Pelagicoccus sp. SDUM812003: one gene and its partner. The protein of the gene in region 1 interacts with the protein of each later gene in a pairwise test. Links are inferred from orthologs where the notes say so. Each region holds a gene or a part of one and is shown on either strand. Other genes may lie near its edges. The genes, in order: hflC and ftsH.

Region 1 (12,601 bases):
TGCCGCCAGGAAGACTTGCGCCTCAGCGCCGGACCTGGGGATTCACTCCTTGATCAAGCAGGTCATTGATCGTCGCTCGCAAATCCGTTTGCTCGAGGCTACGCTTGAGACTTCTAGCAGCGATGGAGCTGAGATTCCATTTTTCCATCCCCTCTTCGGTTTCCAAGCACGAGGGATCTAGCTTACTCAAGACATCGAGCGAACCAACAGCCAAAGCCAACTCCTTGCTGCCTTTCTCTCCCAAGTCCGGAACGCTCAATCCAGCAATGAAGCGCCATAGCTCTGCCGTCCGCGTTTCATTGATAGCCTCTTGTATCTTCTGAGCGGATACATCGCTAACACCCAATGCTTCAATCAACCGTTTCGAATCCAATCGATAAAAATCAGATGCACGGTCGATAGCTCCAGAAGACCTGAGGGCTCGAATCGTGGCTGGACCTATTCCTCTTATGAAGACTCCCTGACGGGAAACGAAATGCTCCAATCGTCGTTGCACTCGTCCGTCACAGTACCAATTCGGGCAAGAAGGATAGCCTTTCGAAGAAGGCTCGATTAGGTAGGTCCCGCACCAGGGGCATTCTTTCGGAGGGACTACAATTCGGCAATCCGAGTCTCTGAAAGAGAGATCGACCCGCAATACGCTGGGAATCACCGCCCCAGCCTTTTCCAAAACCACCATATCGCCGATCCGCAAATCCAATTCCGCGATGGCTTGAAACGAGTGCAGGGCAGCTCGCCGGACGAGGCTCCCGTCGACTTCCACTGCCTCCAACTGGGCAACCGGCGTTATTCGTCCCGTTCTTCCTATTTGCACGTCAACCCCAAGAAGCTTGGTACGAACATGGTTCTCTCGAAACTTGCACGCGATCGCCCAGTTGGGATAGCTGGTCGAAGATCCCAGCTCTCGCTGCCGGCGGATATCGTTTATCTTCAAGACAAGTCCGTCGGTATAGAATGGATACAACCCTCTTTCGCTATTCACTTCATGAATGAGCTTTTCGAGTTCGCTATTAGACCTCGCTATCCGAAAGACCTCGAGAGCAGGAACACCCCATGCGGCGAAACGTTGATAAAGGGAAAGCTGAGACATCGGATTGTCGTCCTCTGGAAGATAAGCTCCGATTCCAAATGCGAGAAAGGACAAAGGCCTACCGCTCGCCTCCTGAGCGCTCTCGAGTTTGAGCGATCCCGCCACCAAGCTGCGGGGCAGCGAAAAAGGTTCCTCACCCATTTCCATCCTTCGCACGTTGAAATCGTAAAAGGCCTTTCGACTGACGAATACTTCTCCCCGTATTTCGACCAGCTCCGGAGGATTCGCGGATAGAAGTCGCTCCGGCAACAGGGACATCGCTAAAACGTTTTGTGTAACATTTTCTCCAATACGACCATTCCCTCTAGTAATCGCTCTATCTAGTCGTCCTTCGACATAGACGACACTCAATGCGACACCATCGAGCTTTGGCTCCACTAGAATCTCCAGACCGACATTCCCTGGCATCTGAACGGACTCGACGAATCGCTCCAGATCCGCCTTCTCGTAAGCTTTTCGCAAGCTAAGCATAGGCACCCGATGCGACGCATCTGCGAAGCGACCAGTTCGGTCATCACCCACGCCTACAGGATTGGTCTCCTCAGCTAGCTCGGGAAAGCGTTCCAACAGCTCGTCCAGCTCCAACTTAAGCAAGTCGTAATCACGATCGCTAATCTCCGGCTTCGCTTTTCGGTAGTACAAGTCATCATGATACGCGATCAGGCGTCTCAGCTCCGCCACACGCGACGAAGCGGGAACGGGCGCTTGATTGGACTCGGTGCATCGATCCTCTAGAGACGAAACCGAGTTCTTCGATCGACTCTCGCCTAGCGTCGAGCTCGCGAGACAGAAAGAAAGAAACGAAATCAGAAAAGCCTGAAAAGGCAGGCATACGGGAAGACGTTTCTTGTGGGGATAACAAGAACAAGAGGGATTCACAGGCTCTATTTCGCCCAATGGGGCGAAACATGTCCACAAAAAGATTTCAACGAGTCGGCAGTCTGGCTGGCAGTTTCAGAGGAGGTTTGCCCGCTTTTCTCCGTATCCATGATACGGAACGCCGCACTCCCCCTACCCGCAGGATTCGTATCTGCAGTATCCTCTTTCCTGGGAAATCGATCAGAGTGATTCCGATCAGCATAGTGAGCAAGCCCTGTCCAGGGAGCACCAGCATAGCAAGTCCCATGAAGAGCAGAATCAAGCCCAGCAGATTCTTCAAAACTCTCCCGAACATTCGCGCGATGCCGACATCGGTTCTTATTCGATCAGGCCTTGTCAGGAAGTCGCTGGGCATGAGGATTATCAGCAGAGGTACAGCGATCAAGGACGCTACGAAAGTGAAGACGCTAGCAGCCGCCAATACGAGCGTCAGCTGTTCATTCGCTTCGATCCATTGGAAAACGGAATTCATCATACAGAAAAGCCGCATCCGGTTTTCGGATACGGCGATAAAGTTAACAGTCGTTCGAGCCTAGTCGATTTGCTTCAGATACTTAAAAAGGTCGCTCTCCGTGGTGAGCACCATAGTCGTATCGTCGGACAGGATCTTCTGGTAGGCCTCCAGCGACTTGACAAACTCGTAGAACTCCACCGCGTCGCGCGATTGGTTATAGGCGTTCGCGTAGATCTCGGAGGCCTTCGCGTCAGCGGAACCGCGAATCTCCTGCACGCTACGATAGGCTTCCGATTCGATCTTCTGCAGCTCGCGTTCGCGGCTGCCGGTGATTTTCGCTGCCTCGCCCGCGCCCTCTGAGCGATAGCGTTCGGCAATCTGCTGGCGTTCGGAAATCATGCGTTCGTAGATCTGCTGCCGTACGCTCTCGTTGTAGTTGATTCGTTTGAACCGCACGTCCAGAAGCTCGATGCCGAATTCGACGAGTTTCGGGGCGGCGTTGGCGAGAATCTCCTCCTCGATCTTTCCACGTCCCTTGACGATCGCGCCGAGTTTGCCCACCGCGCCCTCGATCGCGTAAAGCTCCTTGGGCTCGCGGTTCTTGTCCGAGCGCACCATTTCGATCAGCTCATGATTCGCCACGGCGCTACGGGTCTCGGAACCGAGAATGTTGTCGATGCGCGACTGGGCGCTGCGCTCGTTGCTCAGGCGAAGAAAGTACTGTTTGGCGTCCGATATTCGCCAGCGGCCATAGGTGTCGACGAGGATGTAGGTTTTCTCCTTGGTAGACATCTCGTGCGGGCGTCCATCCCAATTGAGTATCCGCTTATCCATGACATTCACTTCCTGAATGAACGGAATTTTGAAGTGAAGACCAGACTCGGTGATGGCCTCGCCGACCGGCTTCCCGAACTGCGTGATGAGCACCTGCTCGGTTTCGGAAACGGTGAATACGGAGTTATAGACGACGAAGGCGCCGACGACGATGACGAGGAGAGCAACGATTTGTGCAATTGATTTCATGATACTTTTATTTCCTTAGGTTGCTACTTGCGCTCGGTGGAGATCTGCATCAGAGGCAGGATCTGATTCGCGTCCTTATCTACGATGATCTTGCGCTCGATGCCTGGCAGCACCTCCTGCATCGTCTCCAAATAAAGCCTACGCTTGGTCACTTCGGGAGCTTTGAGGTATTCCTCCAATACGGCGTTGAAGCGAGCGATATCGCCCTCCGCCTCATTGACGCGTTTGAGAGCGTAGCCCTCTGCGGCTTGGATGCGCTGTTCGGCCTGACCACGGGCTCGCGGGATGACTTTGTTGTATTCGCCATTGGCGATATTGATCGCCTTTTCGCGCTCCTGCTGGGCCTGGTTGACCTCATTGAAGGATGGGCGAACCGGCTCGGGTGGATTCACATCCTTGAGCTGGACTTGGTCGATGCTCAGCCCCAATCCGTATCGGTTAGCCAGGTCCTGCATCATAACGAGCGACTCGTTCTCGATCTCCTGGCGTCCAATGGTGATCACTTCGTCAACGGTACGGTCTCCGACCACCGCTCGCATGACCGACTCCGAGATGTGGCGCATGGTGACCTCCGGATCTCGCACCTCGAAGAGGAAGGAACGCGGGTCTGCGATGCGGTATTGAACGGTCCATTCCACGGTAGCTGCGTTGAGATCGCCCGTGACCATGTTTCTTTCCCGACGCTGCTCCGTAGCGGAATTGGAGTATTGGGTCGGGTTGGTGGCTCCCGGCGTGCCAAAGCCGAACTCGAGCTGCAGCTGGCGTTCGACAGGCAGCACGTATTTCTTTTCAATTCCAAACGGCAGCTTGAAGTGCAGCCCAGATGGAGTGGTGCGCACGTACTGCCCGAATCTCAGGATGACTCCCTGAGACTCCGCGGGAACGGTGTAGAAACTGGTAAAACCTCCGACCGCCAAAAGAAGGACCAGCGCGATGCCAGCCAGCGAGCGGATAGACCCGCCCATGTTCTTGAGGTTGTCAGACACGTTGATTTCGAATTTCTCTGCCATATGCTTAGGGGTGTGTCAGGTGAACTGAGAGAGAACAACGGAAATCGCGTTCACCGCCACTGCGCGATGGCGGGGGACAAATGACTCACGCCCCACTGCTCATGCCAAGAGCATGGCGAGCTCCGCTCGAAACCCGCTGCAAACCTCCGTATGGACGAGCTAACGATCGACTTCGCTCGACAAATGCGTGTAGGTCTGCCGAAAGCGGCCCTTTCGCAGATCGACCTTCGTCTGGCCGTCCTCCGGATCCTCGAAGAAGCGAAGGCTCAACTCGCCGTTTTCCGACACGAAGGTCGAATCCCCAGCGGGAATCATTGGCTCGTTCTCCCAATCCTGATACTGCCAACGGAATCCGCCATTCTCGATGACGAAGTAGTGCGGATCGTCGTTTTCGCGAATATAGACGCCCTTGAGATGCTTGTAGTCGTCCAAGTCGTAGCTCTGCAGCGGGATCGGAGCGATGTAGGGATCTTTCGCATACTCTTCATTCGCCACCTTTTGCGCTTCCACCGCATCGATCGCCCAGTCCACCTTGTCACCCGGCAGGATGCGCCCTCTCGGCATTTGCGATCCGACGTAAGCATCGAACAAGGCCTTCAGGTCGCCTTCGTTGAACACGCCCTGCTGCTCGAGTATGGAGGCATAGAAGATGCCCTTCCGAATCCCCTCGAACATGTCTTTGATCATCGGCTTGAAAGTCGCGATGGCCCCGCGCACCAGAGCTCGTTTGAAGAACCCGACCTTCTCGCGCTTCATCATCGCTGGCAGAGCTTCCTTGATCAGCTCGTTGAGCGAGCTTCTGGGCGGCAGATAGAAAACCCAGTCGAATTCGCTGATCGTGCCCTGCTGCAAGCCCTCGACACTCGTGTTTCTCAAGCGCTCATCGATTCGTCGTTCGTCGAATCCCTCCTCCCAAGCCAAGGTGTAGAGAGCCGACGCTATGCCATCCAGCGGCAAGGGAAACGCGCTCACCAGCACAGTTTCGTCGATATCGATCTCCTCCCCTTCATCCTCGTCGAGGTCGATATGGATAGAGTCCCTCCAGTCCTGAAGCTCCTTGCCCAGCGTGAGCCCCATTCGCTTGAGCTCCGGACTGGCCGCCTCCGATTCCGCGAGCTCCAGAAAACGCCTGAATACGAATACCGGATGCGGCTCGTCCGACTCGCCGATGATCACAAGCCCCGCTCCAGGAGACCTTTCCAAGGTCACGTAGACCACCTCGATAACCGCATGGGCCACTTTCAGAGCATAGCGCCGATCCGCATTGCTGCGGGCGAACACGGTTATGGGAATTTCCTCGCCGACGACCTCGAACGGATCGAGCTGATAATAATCTTCGAAAACCTTGCCGCCTCTTAGCGATTGGGCGAATCCGGGCGAAGCGCCCGCCACCACCAACAGCAGCGCGGCAGCGAGGATTCGGCACGAGTTAAGACGGTGCGGTAGATTGAGGAGGAGGATACGAGGTGTCATGGAGCGTTGGCTTGGATTGGCAGTGTACCACCTCCCTACACCACAACTCCCAGCAGGTTTCAAAAAAATCCCGCAAACCTAAAGGCCTGCGGGACGTCACGAAACGCTGCTAAGTCGTTTAGAAGTCGTAGCCGACGAAGAGGCGCAGGTCGGTCGCGGTCTGGCTGGACCGGCTGTCGGCGAAATCGCGATGCCCGTAGCCTCCCTTGAACGCAGCCCAAAAGCTGTTTTGAAAGCTGTACTTCGCCACCACATCGAACTCCTGCTCTTTACGGTCCTCGTGCTCGGCTCCCACCAGGACGTTGACCAAGGTCCAAGGCCCGGTCTTATAGACGGTCTTCAGGTGCAAGGAATCCGCGCCCGCTTCGAATTGGCTGGTGTACCAGAGCAAGGTGGCATCGATAGAGAACGATGTGCGAAAAGGGACCGAAAGGTTGGAATCGTTCGCGATATGGGTCCAACCCGCGTCCATCGTCAAGCCGCCCTTCCTGTATCGAAGATTCAACTCAGAAGCTCTTGCCTGATGATCCGACATGAGTCCGCTTCCGTCGCCATCCTGCTGGACGAAGTGTCCTGAAAGGATCCACGACGAGGCGTCCGAAGTCGTCGCGATGGCGTACTCGGCCTTTAGGCCGACGTTGTTGTAGAAATCGTTCGCGAAGTAGTCATATGCCGTGAGATCCAAGCGCTCGCTCTGTTTCCAGTTCGCGGATACAAACTGCACGCCATCATCGCTTCCCCCGAAACCGAGGCGTTCACTCAAGCTCGAAAACTCGGCCGTGAGCGTCGAGGTCCCATCTTCGCGACACGGCCAGGCGCTGTACCGTTCGATATGCCCGAAATCGACCTGCAGCCCGTCGTAAGGGCTCGTCTTCATCACCAGCCCTTCGATCGACTGGGCCTTATGGCGGATCTTGTAGGCCGCGAAGAAATCGTAGGCGATCGCCTGACGCCCCAGGACCAGCGAAGCGCCCTTGGGGCCCAGATTCGCGAAGTTAAGATCCAAGTAGAGCTCGTTGAGCACTCTGGTATCGTCGTTGGAAAGCCAATACGGAGCGCCTTCGCAGCCGTTTTCAGCGACGTTTTCCACGTGAATGTACTGACCGCGGGCCGAAACGGTATCCGTCAGCTTCGCGTCAGCGTTCAGAGTGATCGATGCGCTTGCGCTCTCCCCCTTGGCATCGCCTCCGTAGTCGCGTCCCATCATGATGAGCAGAGCGGAGCCGCTCAGATCCACTCCTGGGATCAGCTCGCGCTCGGCTCCCATGGTTTCACCAGTCGCCGCCAACCCGGTCAAGAGAGCCGCCAATGTCCCGTAGCGAAGAGGTTTGTTTCCTAGTCCTAATCTCATGTTCGTTCGATTTGAAATGAATGGCGCCCGATTCGCTCAGGCGTCCTCAATTGAAGAGGTCGACCGGCATGCCGTCCGTGCGTCGCCGATTCGCATTTCCCTTCGGGGAAGGCGAAAAGTCTGCGAAGCCGTCGTCTGAGCTATTCCAGTTTTTGGATACGTTCGCTTTCGACTGCTTCTTTCCATCGATCACGCTGAGGAGCTGGCCAACAAACTCGCGCATTTGCTCGGCCTGGCCTTTCAGCTGCTCGGCTGCCGCGGCGCTCTCCTCGGAGCTCGCCACATTGTCCTGGGTCACCTTGTCGATGGTCGACATGGAGCTGCTGATCTGCTGAATGCAGGCTGCCTGTGACGTGGAGTCCTCGGAGATCTCGCTCATGTGGCTCGCCACCTGATGAGCAATCTCTAAATTACTACTCATTGATTCCGCAATTTGGGCGTTCAGATGCGAGACCTGCTGCACCGACTCGTAGGAGCGATTGATCAGCTCGCCAGAAGTGCGCGCCGCAGAGGCAGCCTTGCCCGCGAGAGCTCTGACCTCCTCAGCTACCACGGCGAATCCCATGCCCGCTTCGCCAGCCCGAGCAGCCTCGACGGCGGCGTTCAAAGCCAGCAGGTTGGTCTGAAACGCGATCTCGTCGATCGTCTTGACTACCTTCAGCGTTTCGGAGGCGGTGCTAGTGGTTTCCCGAATCGCCTTCTGCGACTGCTCGATGCGACGGCTCACCTCGTTGAGGCTGCTGATAGCGGTCTCGTTGAGCATGCGCGATGCGCTGTCGGCCTTTTCCGCGTTTCCGTTGGTCTTTCCGGCGATCTCCGAGAGCGAGGCGGAAGTTTCCTCCACGGACGAAGCCTGTTCGGAGGAGCTCTTGGAAAGCAGCACGCTGGTGGACGCGACCTGCGCGGAAGCGGAGCTGACCTGGGAAGCGGATTCCTCCAGCCCGTCGATGATGGTATTGATGGGACGCACGATGCGAACGGCCAGCCATGTTATTACGACCGCCGTGATGACGCAGATGATCACCAAAACAAGAATCGACTCCCGAGCCACCGCTACCAAAGGAGCGAATACGTCTTCGTTGTAAGCCGTGACGCAGAAAACCCAGCCCGTAGACTCGACGCGTTTCATGGCGCCGATCTTGGGCTTGCCCTCGAACTCGTAGTCCACGAAACCATCTCCCTTCTGCAAGGTGATGCGGCCCCACTCGTGCTTCGAAATGTCGAGCGTGGCGATGTATTCACTATTCGGATGCGATACGATCAAGCCATGATCATCTGAAATGTAGGCATAACCTTCTTCGCCCACCTGGATATCGGAAACGAATCGCTCGAAGATGTATGTCAGCGAACAATCGACCACGAGATTGGCGTCGGGCCCCATCGGCACCGTAGCGAGCAAGCAAGCCTTCGCCTGAGCCTCGTCGTATCCGATGTCCGTATACAGGCTCCCAACCTCTCGTGTATTCAGAAGCCTGCGCATCAGTTCCAGACGCGACGCGGGAGGTTCTTCGGAACTCGAAAGCAGTTTTCCGTCCGTAGAGACGATATAGATCGAATCCGCGTAGGCGGCGCTCTTCGCCACGCGACGAAGCTTCATGGGAAGCTCAGCCCGGTCCTCCACGGAAGAGAGATCATCGGAAAACTGGTCCGCCCAATTAGCCAATGTCGCCCGGCGCTCCTGGAGCCATGCATCGAGCTCGCTTGCGGCGCTGCGAGCTTGCTGGATGCTTTGAGATTCGATGCCGCTTTTGAGGGCATCGCTGAACACGAAATAGTTCACCGTCGCAAGCGTGCCCATCCCGGTCAGAATGAGAGCAAGGGCGCTGTAGAGAATCTTATCTCGAAGTTTGAGAGTCATGCTAGTGGAAGATTAAGGGATTCTAGTCAAACAAGTGTAAACGCTACTGAACGATAAGCGCTTACACTTAATACGAGTCACCCTCATCGGTGAACTAGGTACCAACTTAATCTGATACAATCGATCAGTCGCCCTATGCAGGAGTTTGCAGAGTCGCTAATGTCTGCGATTAGCCTTCTGGGAGGGAGATCCGCTCTCATGAGCGCTCAAAAAGTCCCTATCGCCTAGGGTTGATTCCAGGTGCTAGGCCTTGTGGTTTCGAAATGAGCTCGAAACGCGAACGAAGCCGTATTTCGGCGAACGAGCGACGGAAGAGTCTAGTCCAAGCTCAGTTCCTTGATCCAACGGGCGCAGAGTTCAGGCCACTCGCCGAGCCGACCCTTGTTGATCGCCAGCGAATAGCCGTGCCCGCCGTACGGATACAGATGCATTTCGGTTTCGACCTCGTTCTTCAGCAGGGCTTCGTAAAACCTCAGGCTGTTCGCCACCGGCACAGCTCCGTCGTCCGATGAATGCACGAGGAAGGTGGGCGGCGTGTCGGGGCCGACCTGGAGTTCGTTGGAGAACTCCTGCACCCAATCCGAAGGCGGATCCTCTCCCAGCAAGTTGTTGCGCGAGCCCATATGGGTCACGGACTCGTCCATGGAAATAACCGGATACAGCAGCGCCATGAAGTCGGGACGGCAGCTCATCCTCTCCACTTCGTCGAGCGCTTCCGGATCCCCGAGGTCGAAATGGGTTCCAAGAGTGGACGCCAAATGTCCGCCAGCGGAAAACCCGATCACGCCGATGCGATCCTTTTGATAGCCCCAATCCTCGGCATGGAAGCGAGCGAGGCGCATCGCACGCTGAGCATCCATCAACGGCGTCAGGCGCGGCTGCTCGTTGCTCTCATCCTCAGGCAGCCGGTATTTCAACACGATGGCGGCGATGCCGTTGGCGTTTAGCCATGCGGCGATATCGGTGCCTTCCCAGTCGTAGGCCAGAAAGCCGTACCCGCCTCCAGGGCACACCAGCATGGCATCGCCAGTGGCGTTGCTGCGGGACGGGAGGCGGACCTCGATGCTCGGCTCCTGCACGAGCGTGACGCTGAGGATATCGCCCTCGTAGTGCGTTTCCTCCAGTTCGGAAGATCGATGGTTGGGCGGAGTCTCGTTCCAGAGCGGGATCGTTACGGGCGAAGAAGGCATAGCGAGCAGCATTGACGGAATGAAAAGGGCGATGAGGGAACGGAGCATGGTTGCGGATTGAGACGACAAATATGCCGCAATGCAAGGCTCTCTCCGGCAACCTCTTCCGTATTTCAACCCAATCGATCCGGCAACTGCGCAATACTGTCGAGCACGAAGTCCGGACGCACCGAGCTGCGCGAAACCAGCTCCGGACGATACTTGCCCGTTTTCACCAGCACCCCTTGCAGCCCGCTCGATTGGGCGCCTCCCACATCCGCCTCGATGTCGTCGCCCACCATGGCGACCTGATCGACCTCCAGCTCCATGGAGCCCACCGCCTGCTGGAAGAACGAGCTGGTCGGCTTGCCGACCACAGTGGCTTTCTGGTCGGAAACGTGCTCCAAAGCGGCCACGAAGGCCCCGATGTCCATGCGCAAGCCATTCTCGTCCTGCCAAAACTTGTTTCGATGCATGCACAGCAGTTTTGACCCGCGCATCAGCATGTTGAATACATCGTTGAGCGTTTCGTAATCCCAGTTCGCTCCGATGTCGCCAATCACCACATAGTCCGGCGTATCCGCGTCGAGCTCGAATCGGGAAAACTCCTTTTTCACCGTATCCCTCACCAAAAGGTGCAGACTAGGACTCCCTCGCGATTCGAGAAAGCGCTTGGTCGCTGACACTGCGGTGAAAAGACAGGACGCCTCCACGGGTAACCCCAGCCCCTCCAGCTTCTCCATCAGCTCGACTTTCGTCTTAGTCGTGGTGTTGGTGACGAATCGAAACGGGATGTCTCGCTTCTGCAGTTCCCGCAGGCAGGACCTGGCCCCGTCAAGCAGCTTCCCGCCCACGTAGAAAACGCCATCCATATCGAGCAAATAGCCCTTCGCATTTATGGTATCCATTCCGATCGCTCCTTTCCGTTTTTTCCTCTCGCTCAACCTACACCGACTTTCGGAGAGGTCAAAAAGCCCACGCCGGTATATCGAGGAACAAACCGTCGGAGCGATTTCGCCCCGACCGCCCATATGGCGCGAAAACTGGTTTCGGGGAACGAAAAGATGTCTCACCTATGAAACGACGCGACTGGCTCAAAAACGCTTCGATCGCCGCCGGGGCGGCCGCATTCAGCCCACGAATCCTTTCTGGGCAGGAAGGTGGCGCCGCGAGCTCGGCCCGCGACTTCGTCAACCTGTCCATAAACGAAAACCAGTTTGGTCCCTCTCCGCGGGCTATCGCTGCGGCGCAAGCCAACGCCAAGTTCGGCCACGAGTATCCGCTGGAGACGCAAGATCAGCTCAAGCGCCTCATCGCCGCGCGCGAAAAGGTCCGCCCTTCTCAAGTCATCTTGGGAGCGGGGTCCTCCGACGTGCTGATGGGCATGTCCAACGCGCTCGGCGGAAGAGGCGGCAACATCGTCAGCTCCGATCCGTCGTTCGGTCCGCTGATGGCCTGGGCAGCGAAATTCGGCGTCGAGCACATCAAGGTGCCATGGACCGAAAACGGCGAAGTCGATCTGGAGCGTATCGAGCGGTCAATTACAGATGAAACGCAGATCGCCTACATTTGCAATCCGGAGAATCCCGTGGGCACCGTCATCTCAAAAAGCGAGCTAGCCGCCTTCTGCCGCCGCGTGTCCGAGCGCTGTCCGGTTCTGGTTGACGAAGCGTATCTCGACTTCGCTGGGGACGCAGACCAGCTAGGCATGATGGACTGCGTCCGCGAAGGCCTTCCCGTGGTGGTGCTGCGAACCTTTTCCAAGGCCTACGGCTTAGGAGGTATGCGAGTGGGCTATGCGGTGACCAGCGAAGAGCTCGCGTCGCGAATTTCTCAATACTACGTGACCGGCATCGGTTGCGGCTGCAGCCGCGTCTCGCTAGAGGCCGCCATCGCTGCCTACGAAGATCGGGATTGGCTGTCGCAAGTGCGACAAAGGACCAACGCCAATCGGACCGAGTTTTGCCGGTTCCTGCGAGAACGGGAGCTGGCCTACTTTTCCTCCTCCACTACCTTTGTGCTCTTTCCCGTCCCCGTGGACTCCCAGAGGATAGCCGACGCGGTCTACGGCGGATTTCGCATCAAGATCAGCCCTCGCAACTACTACGATCGAAACTACCTTCGCGTTAGCATCGGGACCCGCCAACAGATGCGCGACCTGCAGAACGCCCTTTCCTATGTGCTCTAGAACCTTCCGAAACCTCACCCTCGCGCTAGCGGGCTTGATCTCTAGCCTGCTCGCCCCAGCTTCCGAAATAGACGCAAAGCTCAAGGAGCTCGGTATCGAGATTCCA
Region 2 (4,516 bases), on another replicon or contig:
CGAGCGAGCTCGGCCAGGAAAGGGCTTGGGTAGTGACTGGGCATCACAGCGACGATGCTCTCGAAACCATTCTGATGCGGCTTTCGCGCGGGAGCGGCATCCAGGGATTGTGCGCTCCACGTCCCGTTTCCGAGCCCGACGGATGTATCCAGTTTTTGAGACCATTGCTCGATTTCAGCAGAGAGGAGATTCGCGCCGCTTTGCGGAGCGCGGGCGGCGACTGGCGCGAGGACTCGTCGAATGAGGGCGGTAGAAACTATCGTAGTCGTTTGCGGGATACGGTTTTGCCAGCATGGAACAGCGCTTGCGATCGCTCCTCCGTGCTGGCGGGAATCAAGCGGTCTCGGGCCTTGCTGGAGGAGGACTGGCAGGCGCTGGAGACCCTAAGCGACGCCGCCTGGAGCGAAGCCTGGGACGCGGATGCTAAGTCCCTGTCGGTGCAGGCTCTGCTGAGGTTTCCGCAAGGGGTGCGCCGACGGCTGTTGCACCGACTCGTCGCAGCATCGGAGGAAATGGCCGCCGAGTTGCCCGCTCCCATCGCCGATGGAGCACTGCAAGCTATCGAAGCGCGGATCGAGGAATCGTGGAGCGTATCGCCGCGAACTCGGCTATCGGTGACTGGCGAATTCGTCGGCATCTTCGCTGCAGCTGGTAGATCGGCTTCGTCCTGGCAGGGCTTTCGGCTGCCGCACGGCTGTCGGGCCTATCTGCCTGATGGAGCGGCGCTTTCCTCGGAATTGGTGGAAGTGAGTAGGGATTTGTTTTTACGGCTAAAAACTGGAAAAAATAACGACGATCTCGGGGCGACAATCGAATGGACGGCGCAACAAAGCGGCGCCATAGAGGTCAGACGTAGGCTCCCGGGCGATGCATTCAAACCCCACGGAAAATCGTCGCCAAGGAAACTCAAATCGTTATTCATCAAACGTAAGATACCACTGGAGGAGAGGGACCGATTGCCAATTTGCGCGCTGGAGACGGGGGAAATCGTCTGGGCGCCTGGATTGCCGCCTGGCGCGGATCGTGTTGTCACCGCTGAAAGCTGCGTTGCCTTGCGGTTGACTTACGCCCGATGAGACTCAACTTTGAATAGCTTTCTCAAAACTTAATGCCCGAAAATAACAGTCCTAATCGTCGCGGTGCCGGAAAAGGTCCGCCAGAACGCTTTCAGCCTAAGGTCATCCTTATTTGGGTGGCTATCATAGCAGTGATGCTAACCATCTGGTTCCAGTCGAGCAAGACGGGGAACGCGGATCCGATCTCGATGGCCCAGGTCATTTCGTTGACCGAGGAGGGTCGCATCGTTGGCGGCAAAATATCTCCGATGCCTAACGGCGGTTCGGACTGGTACGAAATCGTGGGCACGATGCGTCTCCCGGAGTCGGAGATGTCAAGCGTCGGCCCCGACGGGACGCCCATGAACCCGAATCGGGCCTTCATCGCAAAGGGGCGCCTGTCGGAGTCCAACTACGACATTCTGCAGTCTAGCGGCCTGTTCGCCGAGTCGAGTCCCAACACCTTCCTGCCTCAGCTGCTGGCGGGCATCATTCCGTTCATCCTCGTCATCGGCTTGCTGTACTTCCTCTTCGTCCGTCAATTGCGCATGGCGGGCAAGGGAGCTCTCAATTTCGGCAAGAGCAAAGCGAAGCTGCTCACTCGCGAAAAGGACAAGGTCACTTTCGCCAACGTGGCAGGCTGCGACGAAGCGAAGGAAGAGGTGCGTGAAGTGATCGACTTCCTGAAGGACCCTAAGAAGTTCCAGCGCATGGGCGGCAAGATTCCCAAGGGCATCCTGATGGTCGGCCCGCCCGGTACCGGTAAGACGCTGCTCGCGAAAGCGGTGGCCGGCGAGGCGGACGTGCCGTTTTTCTCCATCAGCGGCTCGGACTTCGTGGAAATGTTCGTGGGCGTAGGAGCCAGCCGAGTGCGCGACATGTTCGAGCAGGGCCGCAAAAACGCCCCTTGCTTGATTTTCGTGGATGAAATCGACGCCGTCGGTCGCCAGCGTGGAGCTGGACTTGGCGGCGGAAACGACGAGCGCGAGCAAACGTTGAACTCTTTGCTGGTCGAGATGGATGGTTTCGACACCACCGAAGGTGTCATCATGATCGCAGCGACCAACCGTCCGGACGTTCTCGACAAGGCTCTGCTCCGTCCTGGCCGCTTCGACCGCCAAGTGGTGGTGGACCTGCCGGACTTGAAGGGCCGCGAGGAAATCCTACAGGTGCATGCCAAGAAGATCCGTCTAAGCGACGAAGTGAATTTATCGGCGATCGCTCGCGTGACCCCGGGGTTTGCAGGCGCCGATCTGGCGAACCTGCTCAACGAGGGCGCGCTGACTGCCGCTCGCAAGGGCAAGGACTGCGTGGAGAACATCGACCTCGATGAAGCCCGCGACAAGATTTCGTTTGGCCGGGAGCGCCGACGCGTCGTCGACGAAGAGGATTTGCGCTCCACCGCGTACCATGAAGCGGGCCACGCCCTGGTGCGGGCCATTCTGAAGGACAAGGACGTGCGCTTGCACAAGGTGACCATCCTGCCGCGCGGGCGGGCCCTGGGCATGGCCATGTTCGCCCCGACCAAGGACGTTCTCGGAAAGTCACGCAACCAGATGCACGACATGATCGCGGTCGGACTCGCCGGTCGCATCGCCGAGGAAATCGTGACCGGGGACTACAGCACTGGAGCCCAGGCGGACATTTCCCAGTCGACCAAGATCGCCCGAGACATGGTTTGCCACTATGGCATGAGCGACCTGGGACCAATCGCCTTCGGCGAAAACCAGGACCAGATCTTCCTCGGTCGCGAGATCAACCGCACCCAGCACTTCAGCGAGAAGACGGCTGAGCGCATTGACGAGGAAGTGAGCCACATCATTCACAAGGAGTTCGAACGGGCCAAGAAGCTGATCGAGGAGAAGCGCAAGGAGCTAGAGGTGCTGGCCGAAGCGCTGCTCAAGTACGAGACGATCGAAGGCAAGCACGTGGACGAAATCCTAGAGCATGGAGAGATCCGATCGGAGGTGATCTCCTCCAAGACCGAGCTCGACGAAGCAATCGCTGCTGAGGCGAAAGCTGCGGAAAAGGAAAAGAAGGCTTCCAAGAACTCCGCCAAGGATACGCCTCCTCCCGCAGTGGATGGGGCGACTTCGATGGCCTAGGATCGGCGCAAGCAATTCTTTCATTGAGTTTGAAAGACAGTGGCGAGAAAGTCGCCGCTGTCTTTTTTTTGTTTTCGCAACCAGCCGCTCGGCTGGCATTCCCTCCTCGAAATGTCTCTTGCATTTTCCCAATTAGGTTCCCGTCAGGTCGAGTCGGATATCGCTCGATTGATGACCATGGCGATTGAGCGACCGGAACTCCTCAGCCTAGCTGCCGGATTCACCGACAACGACACCTTGCCGCTGGAAGAAGTGACCAAGGTCGCGGTCGAACTCGGCGAGGAGGGAAATCGATCCGTGCTGCAATACGGAGCCAATCAAGGCCGCCTGGAGCTTCGACAGCAGATCGTGTCGCGCTTGGAACGTCAGGATGGGCGTATGCCAGGCGCCTATTCGGCCGAGAATTGCCTCGTCACGAACGGTTCGCAGCAATCTCTCTACCTCGCCGTGCAGACGCTTTGCGATCCTGGAGACGTGGTGCTGGTCGAGCAGCCGACCTACTTCGTGTTTTTGGAAATGCTGCGTGGACTAGGGGTCGAGGCGGTTCCTATGCCCATGGGCTCGGATGGAGATGTAGATGTCGAGGGACTGCGCCAGCAGCTCGCGGGCTTCGCCGATAAGGGAGAGCTGGCCCGAGTGAAGGCGGTCTACCTGGTCAGCTATTTCGCGAATCCGAGCGGACATAGCGTGAGCTCCGACTGCAAGGACGCGATCGTTTCGTTGCTGGCGGAGCATGGCGGCTCCATCGCCATCTTCGAGGACGCCGCGTATCGAGAGCTTTACTACAAGCAACCCTTCGAGGCTGAAAGCTGTATTCAAAAAGCCAATGCGGAGCAAGTGCCGTTGCTCTACACCTCGACGCTGACCAAGCCCTTCGCCTCCGGCTTGAAGGTGGGCTACGCCATCTGCACCCATCGCGACTGGCTCAATCGCATGCTGGCCGTGAAAGGGCAGCAGGACTTCGGAACGGTCAATTATGCGCAGGCGATCCTGTGCAGGGTGTTCGAGAAGGGCTTGTTTGATCAACGCCTCGAAACGCTGCGCCAATCGTACCACGAAAAAATGCTCTGTTTGCACCAAACCTTGCTTCAGGGGCTCGGGCCTCATGGTTGGGCCTGGGAGGAGCCTAGGGGAGGGCTCTATATTTGGGTGAACGCTCCGAGTGGCATAGAAACTGATTTCGATTCGGTGTTTCACGCGCATGCCACCCAAGCTGGCGTGATGTATGTGCCAGGTGACTTATGCGATGCTAACCGCAAGAGAAGCAACAAGATACGACTCAGCTTCGGGGTGCTGCAGAAAGCGGATCTGGAGGAGGCTGCCCGCCGATTCATCCGTGCGGCGGAAGCGACTCAA

The links.
Region 2: the proteins of hflC (region 1) and ftsH interact in binary tests that used the Escherichia coli proteins (3 or more experiments, as listed by UniProt). The link is inferred for Pelagicoccus sp. SDUM812003 from one-to-one orthologs.

The regions. Positions count from the first base shown.
Region 1 is NZ_JARXHY010000007.1:282,444-295,044, reverse strand. Bases 1,475-4,278 are described here. They hold hflC (protease modulator HflC), read right to left. Parts: upstream 3,447-4,278; coding sequence 2,502-3,446; downstream 1,475-2,501. Other genes in these bases: hflK (FtsH protease activity modulator HflK), read right to left, coding at 3,470-4,278; QEH54_RS12185 (PGPGW domain-containing protein), read right to left, coding at 2,016-2,444; ligA (NAD-dependent DNA ligase LigA), read right to left, coding at 1,475-1,771. Also shown: more of ligA, read right to left, coding at 23-1,474; more of hflK, read right to left, coding at 4,279-4,411; QEH54_RS12170 (hypothetical protein), read right to left, coding at 4,616-5,929; QEH54_RS12165 (OprD family outer membrane porin), read right to left, coding at 6,048-7,280; QEH54_RS12160 (methyl-accepting chemotaxis protein), read right to left, coding at 7,327-9,138; QEH54_RS12155 (alpha/beta hydrolase), read right to left, coding at 9,456-10,376; QEH54_RS12150 (TIGR01458 family HAD-type hydrolase), read right to left, coding at 10,442-11,215; QEH54_RS12145 (aminotransferase class I/II-fold pyridoxal phosphate-dependent enzyme), read left to right, coding at 11,383-12,495; QEH54_RS12140 (RidA family protein), read left to right, coding at 12,485-12,601.
Region 2 is NZ_JARXHY010000020.1:55,590-60,105, reverse strand. Bases 715-3,676 are described here. They hold ftsH (ATP-dependent zinc metalloprotease FtsH), read left to right. Parts: upstream 715-1,192; coding sequence 1,193-3,160; downstream 3,161-3,676. Other genes in these bases: QEH54_RS20575 (PLP-dependent aminotransferase family protein), read left to right, coding at 3,272-3,676; tilS (tRNA lysidine(34) synthetase TilS), read left to right, coding at 715-1,076. Also shown: more of tilS, read left to right, coding at 1-714; more of QEH54_RS20575, read left to right, coding at 3,677-4,516. UniProt on the Escherichia coli protein: Acts as a processive, ATP-dependent zinc metallopeptidase for both cytoplasmic and membrane proteins. Plays a role in the quality control of integral membrane proteins.